Regions from separate parts of the Brevibacillus sp. FSL K6-0770 genome, predicted to be linked through region 3. Evidence: riboswitches for the same ligand, from Rfam matches in the RefSeq annotation. Region 3 holds a riboswitch; each other region holds the start of a gene.
What was found. Region 3 has a riboswitch for S-adenosylmethionine ahead of NST23_RS26770 (BMP family lipoprotein). Riboswitches for the same ligand answer to the same signal wherever they lie in the genome.

Region 1 (2,198 bases), 700 kb from region 3:
CAGACCGAAATCCGCATAAAGCTGCGGGACGAGTCCCGGATGGATGCCGGCTGATGGAACCGGGAACGAGCGGCGCACGCCTTCCAACGGAGTGGTCAAGTTGGTCGCCAGTTGCAGCGCTTCTGTTTTGTCCAGGGCGACGTTGCCATATGGCGACGGGAACAGCACCAGGTCTGCTCCGGCAATTCGCATCAGGGTGCCGAGCAAAAGCGGAGTGGCGATCCCGTAATCAGGCGACGGATAGTAAGCGCCAGCGAGAGCGGGGTGGGCCATGATCGGGATGTTGACGTCCGGATCGGCTGCCAGGCGGTGCAAGGCATCGAAGCCAAAAGCGAGGACGTTGAACAGCAGGCAATCTGCGCCAGCTTCCACGGCACGCTTTGCTTTTTCGTTCAGCTCGTTGATCGGGCCAGTCAGGTTGGCCGCGTAGAGGACAGGCTTGCCAGTTTGCGCTTCTGTCTCCTGCGCGATCTCCTTGAAGGCGCGGATACGCTCCAAAAACGGCGCGCGATCGTCTGCGAAGAAGATTTCGTCATCTTTGACCAGATCGACGCCACCGAGCGCCTGTGCCCGGAATTGCGTCTTCAAATCTTCGAAGGGAAGACCGAGGCAAGATTTGAAAATGCTCATCAACAGCGGGCGGTTTTGTGCATCCAAACGTCCGCGCAGTCCGTCAATGCCGAACTTTGGTCCGGGAAAAGCTTGTAGAAACGACTCAGGGAAAGTGATGTCCACCAGCTTGATTTTTCCGTCCATGGACAGTTTCCCGAAGATTCCGGTCAAAAGCGAAGGAATGTCGTGCGTAAAATTGCGCGTCGGGTAGCTGACGGTGATCAGTCCGCGCGTCTCGCCGTTTTCCAATGTCTCAAGCGGCGTAGCGCTCACGGCTTCCCCGAGATAAGGAGCCAGCTCAGCTTGCTTCGCTGCGGGCAAATCCGTCCAGGAGCCGACCGTCATGCCAACGGCGATGGCGGCTGCTTTTTTGTGTAAGTCTTTGGCTTGCGTCAAATAAGTGACGAGGATGCGTTGATCACTCATGCTAGTCCTCCTTGGGCAGCTTGAAAAGTTTCGTGAAGCTTTCGGGCATGTAAAAAAGCCTCCCCAGAGCGGGGAGGCGGTTGTCGACTATAAAAACGTCTCGTCTCCTCTCATCTCTCGGGTCAGTAGTCGGGACAGAAGACGCAGCAATGCCGCTTCTCGTACCGACTCTTATCCGTTGGAATTAGCACCGTTTCGCTATTCAAGAAAAAATAGCGCCGGTTGCCGGGCATCATAGGGCCAGTCCCTCAGCCAGCTCGCGATAAGAGTTATGTGGTTCACAGGCCAGTCAGCCGTGTGTGCTACACCCATGATATGACTTCTGTTGTCCGTAGTCAATCTTTGTTTTTTGCCGGAATGTGCTCTCTGTAGAGAGGGAAAAAGTGGCCGGAAGTGAAACTTTTTTCGCTAGAGGGCGTGGTACGTAAAGAAGGGATGTGGAGGCATTGGGAAAGTAGGCTTGGAGTATGTGTACCAGATGCATGTAAACGACATATACCGCTACCTTTTCCGGCTGACACGCGATACCAGGCATGCGGAGGACTTGACGCAGGAGGTTTTTTTCCGGGCGTATGCCTCCCTGGAAGACTACCGCGGCGAAAAGGTCAGGCCATGGCTGTTCAAGGTCGCTTACCACGCTTTTATCGATTGGCACCGCAAGCAAAAGCGGCGGCCAGTCGACTACATGGAAAAGATGCCGGAACGACCGGACGCATCCGCGAGCGACCCGGCGGAACTGTTGGTCGCTCAGGAATTGTGGAAAGAGGCATATGCGCATCTGGAGCAATTGCCGCCCAAGCAACGACAGGTCATTTTGCTGTCAGCCATGCAATTTTCCTACGCGGAAATGGCAGAGGTGTTGGAGATCGAACTGGCGGACGTCAAACGCTCGCTGTTTCGCGGTCGGCAAAAGATGCGAAAGCTGTGGAAGGAGGAAGGGCCATGACGCACCAAAACGGTCATGATCGCGAGCAAAAGCTGCTCGCTTATTTGAGAGGGGAACTGACAGGGGAAGAAGCAAAGCGGCTTGGCGAGGAGCTGGCAGCCGATGAGGCATGCGCAGAGCGGCTGGAGCGGCTTTTGCTGGGCGAAGAAGGAGAGCAGCAACCACGGGAACTCGACGCGCTGGACGAGGGCGGGCACAGCCAGCTTTCCGAAGC
Region 2 (2,198 bases), 1.5 Mb from region 3:
GGTCCGTTCTCATCCTATTTGGTATTGGCAAACAGTCCTAATTTCTCAATGCGCTGTACCGCTTCGGCCAGACGTTCTTCACTCGACAACAGCGCGGCGCGAACGTATCCTTCCCCGGTAGGGCCGAAGCCGTCACCGGGAGCAACGACGACATGCGCTTTTTCCAAGAGCAAATCGGAAAACTCGATGGAAGTGAATCCGGCTGGAACCGGGAGCCAGGCAAAAAACGAGCCTTGGGACGGCGGCGCTTGCCAGCCGATGCGGTGCAGATTGGAGAACAAGGCGTTGCGTCTGCTTTCGTAGACAGCCACCAAATCCCGAACGCATTGCTGCGATTCGGTCATCGCGGTTACCGCTGCCATTTGCACAGCACCGAACAGGCTGACGAAATAATGATCCTGAATCAGATTGATCAGTCTCACCAGCTCGCGGTTGCCGACCATCGCACCTACGCGCCAGCCAGCCATGTTGTACGTTTTGGACAAAGTGTAAAACTCGACACCGACCTCTTTTGCCCCTGGCACCTGCATGAAGCTGACCGGCTTTTTGCCGTCGTAGCTGATCGCGCCGTAGGCAAAGTCGTGGCAGACGACGATCTCATGCTTGCGGGCAAATTGAATCGTTTCCTCGTAAAATTCAAACGGCGCATTCACCGCTGTCGGGTTATTCGGATAGTTCAAAAACATCAGCTTGGCCCGATCCAAATCGGCTTGCGGAATTTTGCTGTAGTCCGGCAAAAACTGATTTTCTGCTGTCAGCGGCATCATCGACATCCGACCATTGACGACCGCCACACCCGACCAGTAATCCGGATAGCCCGGGTCCGGTACGAGCGCGACGTCGCCTGCGTTCATCAGCACCTGGCAAATTTCCACCAGTCCTGTTTTGCTGCCGAACAAAACCGCTACTTCTTCTTCCGGATCAAGGTCTACGTCAAATTGTTGTTTATACCAGTGCGCAACAGCCTGCTTCAGTTCCAGTCGGCCGGAAAAAGGCGGGTACTTGTGGTGAAGCGGGTTGGCTGTATGTGCTTGCAGCGCTTCTACGATGTGGGGAGGAGTCGGCAAGTCCGGGTTTCCCTGCCCCAGGTTGATCACATCGTGCCCGTTGGCGATGACTTTATTTACTTTCGCTACCAGCGTCGCGAAAAATTGGGTTGGCAGTCGGTCAATCATGTCGGAAGGTTGGATACGCATTTCTCTTCAGTTCCTTTCTTTTCGCCCATACAGCAAAAACCCCTTTTTTCCGTACAGAAAAAGGGGGAGATCAGCTTGGTCACGTCCTTATCTGTCAGGAATACTCCTGCTGGAATTGGCACAGCATCTGCATCGCTACACGCGCAGATCCGCTGCCGGGCTTCATAGGGCCAGTCCCTCCGCCTCTCTTCATAAGTAAATCACACGGAATATACTGTTTTTAATCTTCTTCATACTACATTGCCTGCTCTCGACGTGTCAAGATGCTTCCCCGCAGGCGCTCGCCTTTTTTCGCTACATCTTTTCTGCGGTTGGCACAGCCACCTTTTGACGGCGATTCAAAAACGTTGTGTGGAAGGCGAAAAACGCCACGGACAAGAGCGCAAGCCCTGCCATGATGTACAAAAGCCCTTGCGCCTGAAAGTGCTGGAAAATGATCGCGCCGAGCAACGGTCCGAGCATCCGCCCTGCCGAGCCTGTTCCCGCGATCAGCCCTTGAATAAAGCCTTCCCGTCCTGCTGGCGTAATTTGTGCGGCTACGGCAGGAACGGCTGGCCAGACGAGCATTTCGCCCAACGTCATGATAAACATTGCGGCGACGAAGCCCGCATAGGAGGTCGACTGCGACAAAATCAGCATCGACAAGGCAAAGACGTAGGAGCCGAGCAGCATTTGCGCTTTCAGCGTGCGAGCAAAGCGGCGAATGACCCAGGCGATCAGCGGTTGACCAAACAGGATCAAGCCGCCATTCAGCGTCCACAGCAAGCTGTACTGGCGCAAGGAGATGCCCAAAGATTGCATGTAAGTCGACAACACCGTCGTCCATTGCACGTACACAATCCAGCTGATCAGCAAGCCGCTGCACAAAAACAGCAAGGCTCCCCAAACCACTTTTCGCGTTGGCTGAAGCTCTCCTGCGCCATGTGCGCCAAGCTGTCCGTCAGCATCGGTCTTGCTCGTGTCCGACTCGCCCGCTGGCGAAGCAGGCAGTGGCCGATTCTC
Region 3 (2,198 bases):
TGCGGGTACCAGCAATGATCTCTTCACTGATCGCTTTTACTTTGTCCACAACTTCCTGGCCGATGAAAGCGTTCAGCGGTGTTTTGCTTTCGTGAGTCACATACGTTACGCCTACGCCTTTTTCTTTCAATCCGTAGTTGACGACACCTGGTTTGAAAGAACCTTCCACAAACGATTTCACAGTTTCATACGCTGCTGCGTCTGTCCCTTTCAGTTGGGACAATACGATGTGCTCAGGGTCAATCGTCGTGCGGTCAACGTCTTGTCCTGCTGTAAAGAAGCCTTTTTCCTTCGCGGCTTCGAATACGCCGAGATCGCCTACCGCAGCTGCTCCGTTGATGAAGTCAGCGCCTTTGGATGCTTGCAGCAGAGCCAGCTCTTTCGCTTTTGCCGGGTCAGTGAAGCTGCCCACGTAGTTTACCAGAAATTCTGCATTCGGATTGGTCGATTTCAAGCCTTCCTGGAATCCGCCTGTCCATTTTTTCAGAAGCGGAATGTCCATTGCGACAACCATGCCGACTTTGTTTGTTTTCGTGGCAAGACCTGCCGCCGCCCCCATCAGGTAAGCTGCTTCCTGCTCGCGGAAAGTAACGCTGCGCACATTTGGCAAATCGACTACTGTATCAATAATCGCGAAGTTGCGATCAGGGTTTTCTGCGGCTACTTTTTTCAGTGCGTCTTCTGCTTCAAAAGAAGAAGTGATGATCAGGTCGTAGTTTTCCGCTACGGCTACGCGCAAGTTCTCTTCGATCGCACCATGGTCAGTCGACTCGATGCTTTTTACTTCCGCGCCAAATTCTTGTCCTGCTTTTTTCGCGCCCTCGTCCATTTGCTGGAAGAATGGGTTCACGCCGATTTTTTCCGGCAAAATCAAGGCAACGCGTTTCTTCGCTGCACCTTCTTGTCCTGCCGCTTGCTCTTTCGGCTTATCAGTCGATGCGTTCCCGGCAGGTGCATTCCCGCCTGCTGAACAACCCGCAGCCAAAACAGCAAAAGTAGTCAATGCCAACAACAACTTCTTCATGGTGTCTCTCTCCCCTATCTGAACGTTCTCCGTTTTCTCTATCCTAACCATAATGTACGGTTTTTCGACAAAAAGATCAATACTAAACACGAATATTTCACATTAAAATTATTTTATCGTTCGTTATTCCTCCTCTATCCATCCTCCCCTTCTAACGAAAAAAAACTCTTCCCGAAGGAAGAGTTTGCGTCCGAAGCCGTCCTCTTCCTCATCTGTCAAAACCCCGGTACAGGTTTTGCAGGAATTGGCACCTTTCTGTACATGTCTCGCATGTCCAGTGGTTGCCGGGCTTCATAGGGCCAGTCCCTCCGCCGCTCTCGATAAGGTAGATCATCTATTGAGTTACAATGAACTTATTCTAGCAGAACGCTCTGAAAAAGCAATTGTTTTTTCAGATTGTTTCCGCCAGTTTGTTTATTTCGTTTGAAAGGTTTGCTGGAGTCGATGCGACAGGTTGCTAAGCTCACCCAGCTCTTCGGTAATTTCCCGCACCTTTTGATGCTGATTTTCTGCGGTGGCAAAAAGCTCTTCCAGGTTGGCAACCGATTGTTCGGTGACGGCCGTAATCGTCGACATCTCCATCGCCACTTCGCCTGAACGCATTTTGACCCGGTTCATGCTGGAACCGACATGCTCGGCCGCTTGCAGGAATGCCACCATGCCGGAGCGCACTGCCTCGATCGAAGCCACCGTTTTTACAGCCAGCTCCTGTCCTTTGGCTACAGACGCCTCTCCGTTGCTGATTTGCTGCACAGCGTTCTCGCTCTCCTGATGGAGCGATTTGAGAATTTCCGTAATCTCCTGGGTAGCGGTCGCGCTTTGCTCAGCCAGCTTGCGCACTTCGTCAGCTACTACAGCGAAACCGCGTCCATGCTCGCCAGCCCGCGCTGACTCGATGGCGGCGTTGAGCGCCAAAAGATTCGTTTGCGTAGCAATCTGGTTGATCGCTCCCACGATTTCTTCTACCCGGTTCGCCTGGCGATTGAGCTGGTGAATCGTCGCAGCAGCCACATTGACCGCAGACACGATCTGTTCCATTTGCTGCGAAAGCTCGTTCATCATGCCCACACTGTCTTTCAGGCGCTGGTTGTTTTGATCGGACTCGCTCTTCATCGCATTCGTCTGCGTCGTTACCGCCACGATCTCCTGGTCGATCGACTGCACCTCTTCTTCG
Region 4 (2,198 bases), 1.8 Mb from region 3:
CCGACGACGCACCTGTAAACGGATCGATGCCTGTGGAGCCATGCAAAACTTTTGTCGCGAAATTCATCGAACAGCCCCCCCAACGACGAGACTTGCATCCAGCGCTTGAAACAAATCAGCGATCAAATCATCCGGATGTTCAATCCCCACCGAAAGCCTCAGCAATCGATCGCACACGCCGACATACGCCCGCACTTCCTCGGGGATGTCTGCGTGAGTCTGTGTCGCCGGGTACGTACACAACGACTCTACCCCGCCAAGACTTTCCGCAAAGGAGACGACGCGCAAATTTTGCAGAAACAAGCCCACCTGCTCCTGGGAGCGTACCCGGAACGAAACCATGCCGCTGTATCCGCTCGCCTGGCTCGCCTGAATCTCATGCCCGGGATGCTCTTCCAGTCCGGGGTAAAACACTTCGGCAACGGCTGGATGTTCTTTCAGCTTTTTCGCTACCGCGAGCGCATTCGACTGGTGTCTGTCCATGCGCAGCGCCAACGTTTTCATGCCGCGCACCAGAAGCCAGCTATCCTGCGGCCCCAGCACCGCGCCGATCGAATTGTGCAAAAACCGGATTTTTTCCGACAACTCCTCGCCCTTTGTAACGATCAACCCTGCCAGCACATCGTTGTGTCCGCCCAAATACTTCGTTGCGCTGTGCAAAATCACATCAGCCCCAAGCTCTAGCGGGCGTTGACAATACGGAGTCATGAACGTGTTGTCTACAATCGTCAGAAGCCCGTGTTGCTTGGCCAAGCTGGTTATTTCACGAATATTTGTAATCTGCATGAGCGGATTGGTCGGCGTCTCGACGAAAATCGCTTTCGTCTCTGCGCGCAGCGCCTTTTTCACCGCTTCCAGATCGCGCAAATCTACGTAAGTAAAAGCAAGCCCGTAACGGGAAAGCACTTGTTCAAACAAGCGATACGTCCCGCCGTACAAATCGAGCGATACGATGAGGTGATCGCCTTGGGAAAACAACCCCATTACCGTATGGACTGCCGCCATCCCGGACGCGCAGGCAAAGCCGGCATCGCCTCCCTCTGCCTCAGCGATTGTCTCTTCCAAAACAGAACGGGTAGGATTCGCCGTCCGCGTATAGTCAAAACCTGTGCTCTGTCCCAGCGCCGGATGGCGATAAGCGGTAGCGTAGTAGACGGGGAAGCTCACCGCACCCATTTTCTCATCTTTGCCTACGCCTGCCTGAATCAATTTTGTTTCCAGTCTCATACCGTAATTCTCTCCCTCCAATGATGTCGAGGGGCATGAAAAAAGCCCCCTTTCCTCTGAAAGAAGGCTTTGTTTACGTCGCCGTAAGCAAGACCTTCTCATCTTTCAGAGTTAAAAAACTCTGCAGGAATTAGCACCATTATCTCCCCGTATGAACGAACATACAGGTGATTGGTTGCCGGGCATCATCGGGCCAGTCCCTCCGCCTCTCTGGATAAGAAGTTTGCTATTCAATTTGAATGACCTAATACTAAAGGATAGCGCTGTTTCTTGTCAACAAGATTTTCCACAAGAGTGTGACAACCGCGCCTACGCTTTTTTCAAGGCGTCCATGACCTGATTGTCCAGCTTCGCTGCGGCATTTTTGTCGTATGTCTTTTCGTACTGAGGCTCTACGGATATGCGCGAACCGTAAAACATCACGTCTCTGACAGAGTCAATCGCAATCTCCGCCATCGCAAGCTTCAGGGGAACCCCTTCCAGCCGTTCTGCCTTCAGCTCGGCGCGCCCGTTGATCGCAAAAGAAGAGCCTGCCCCGATCAAATGCAGCACGACCTGCGGTTCTTTGGCGATATTGGCGAGAATGCGGGAGCGGCTGTCTACAGCAAAACGGATGAGTCCGCTGTTCACAGCAAAAGTCCAGGACAAGGAACTGACGGATGGCGCACCTGTCTCGTGATCGACTGTGGCCAACGTCACAAAGCGCTCTTTTTGCAGGAGCGCGAACAGTTCTTCCGATAAGGTTTGGGATACGGTTTCAGCCATTCGGATGCCTCCTCGTATACTTTTGTACGTCTATTGTACCCCTCCCGCAAGCCGGAGGCAAACCTTTCCTCCCCGCCTTGATTCTGGTCGGCTTTTTCCCTAAACTGGTAGAAAACAATGCTTCCAGGAACAAGGAGGTTGAAACAAGTGGCTCCTACGCCTACAGATCGGCTCATGCACAAAATAGATCAAGTCCTCCACGAGCT

Region 1: another riboswitch for S-adenosylmethionine. It lies ahead of NST23_RS23455 (2,3-diketo-5-methylthiopentyl-1-phosphate enolase); the one in region 3 lies ahead of NST23_RS26770 (BMP family lipoprotein).
Region 2: another riboswitch for S-adenosylmethionine. It lies ahead of NST23_RS19920 (pyridoxal phosphate-dependent aminotransferase); the one in region 3 lies ahead of NST23_RS26770 (BMP family lipoprotein).
Region 4: another riboswitch for S-adenosylmethionine. It lies ahead of NST23_RS17810 (aminotransferase class I/II-fold pyridoxal phosphate-dependent enzyme); the one in region 3 lies ahead of NST23_RS26770 (BMP family lipoprotein).

Annotation. Positions count from the first base shown of each region.
Region 1 is NZ_JBBOBQ010000001.1:4,932,276-4,934,473, reverse strand. Features, by position in the region: gene NST23_RS23455 (2,3-diketo-5-methylthiopentyl-1-phosphate enolase) at 1-1,038, opposite strand, end outside; SAM riboswitch class I at 1,207-1,307, opposite strand; gene NST23_RS23450 (sigma-70 family RNA polymerase sigma factor) at 1,508-1,984, shown strand; gene NST23_RS23445 (anti-sigma factor) at 1,981-2,198, shown strand, end outside.
Region 2 is NZ_JBBOBQ010000001.1:4,175,121-4,177,318, forward strand. Features, by position in the region: gene NST23_RS19920 (pyridoxal phosphate-dependent aminotransferase) at 15-1,196, opposite strand; SAM riboswitch class I at 1,281-1,394, opposite strand; gene NST23_RS19925 (MFS transporter) at 1,491-2,198, opposite strand, start outside.
Region 3 is NZ_JBBOBQ010000001.1:5,630,582-5,632,779, forward strand. Features, by position in the region: gene NST23_RS26770 (BMP family lipoprotein) at 1-1,024, opposite strand, end outside; SAM riboswitch class I at 1,230-1,351, opposite strand; gene NST23_RS26775 (methyl-accepting chemotaxis protein) at 1,439-2,198, opposite strand, start outside.
Region 4 is NZ_JBBOBQ010000001.1:3,791,045-3,793,242, forward strand. Features, by position in the region: gene NST23_RS17805 (trans-sulfuration enzyme family protein) at 1-67, opposite strand, end outside; gene NST23_RS17810 (aminotransferase class I/II-fold pyridoxal phosphate-dependent enzyme) at 64-1,227, opposite strand; SAM riboswitch class I at 1,323-1,448, opposite strand; gene NST23_RS17815 (pyridoxamine 5'-phosphate oxidase family protein) at 1,537-1,992, opposite strand; gene NST23_RS17820 (DUF5665 domain-containing protein) at 2,167-2,198, shown strand, end outside.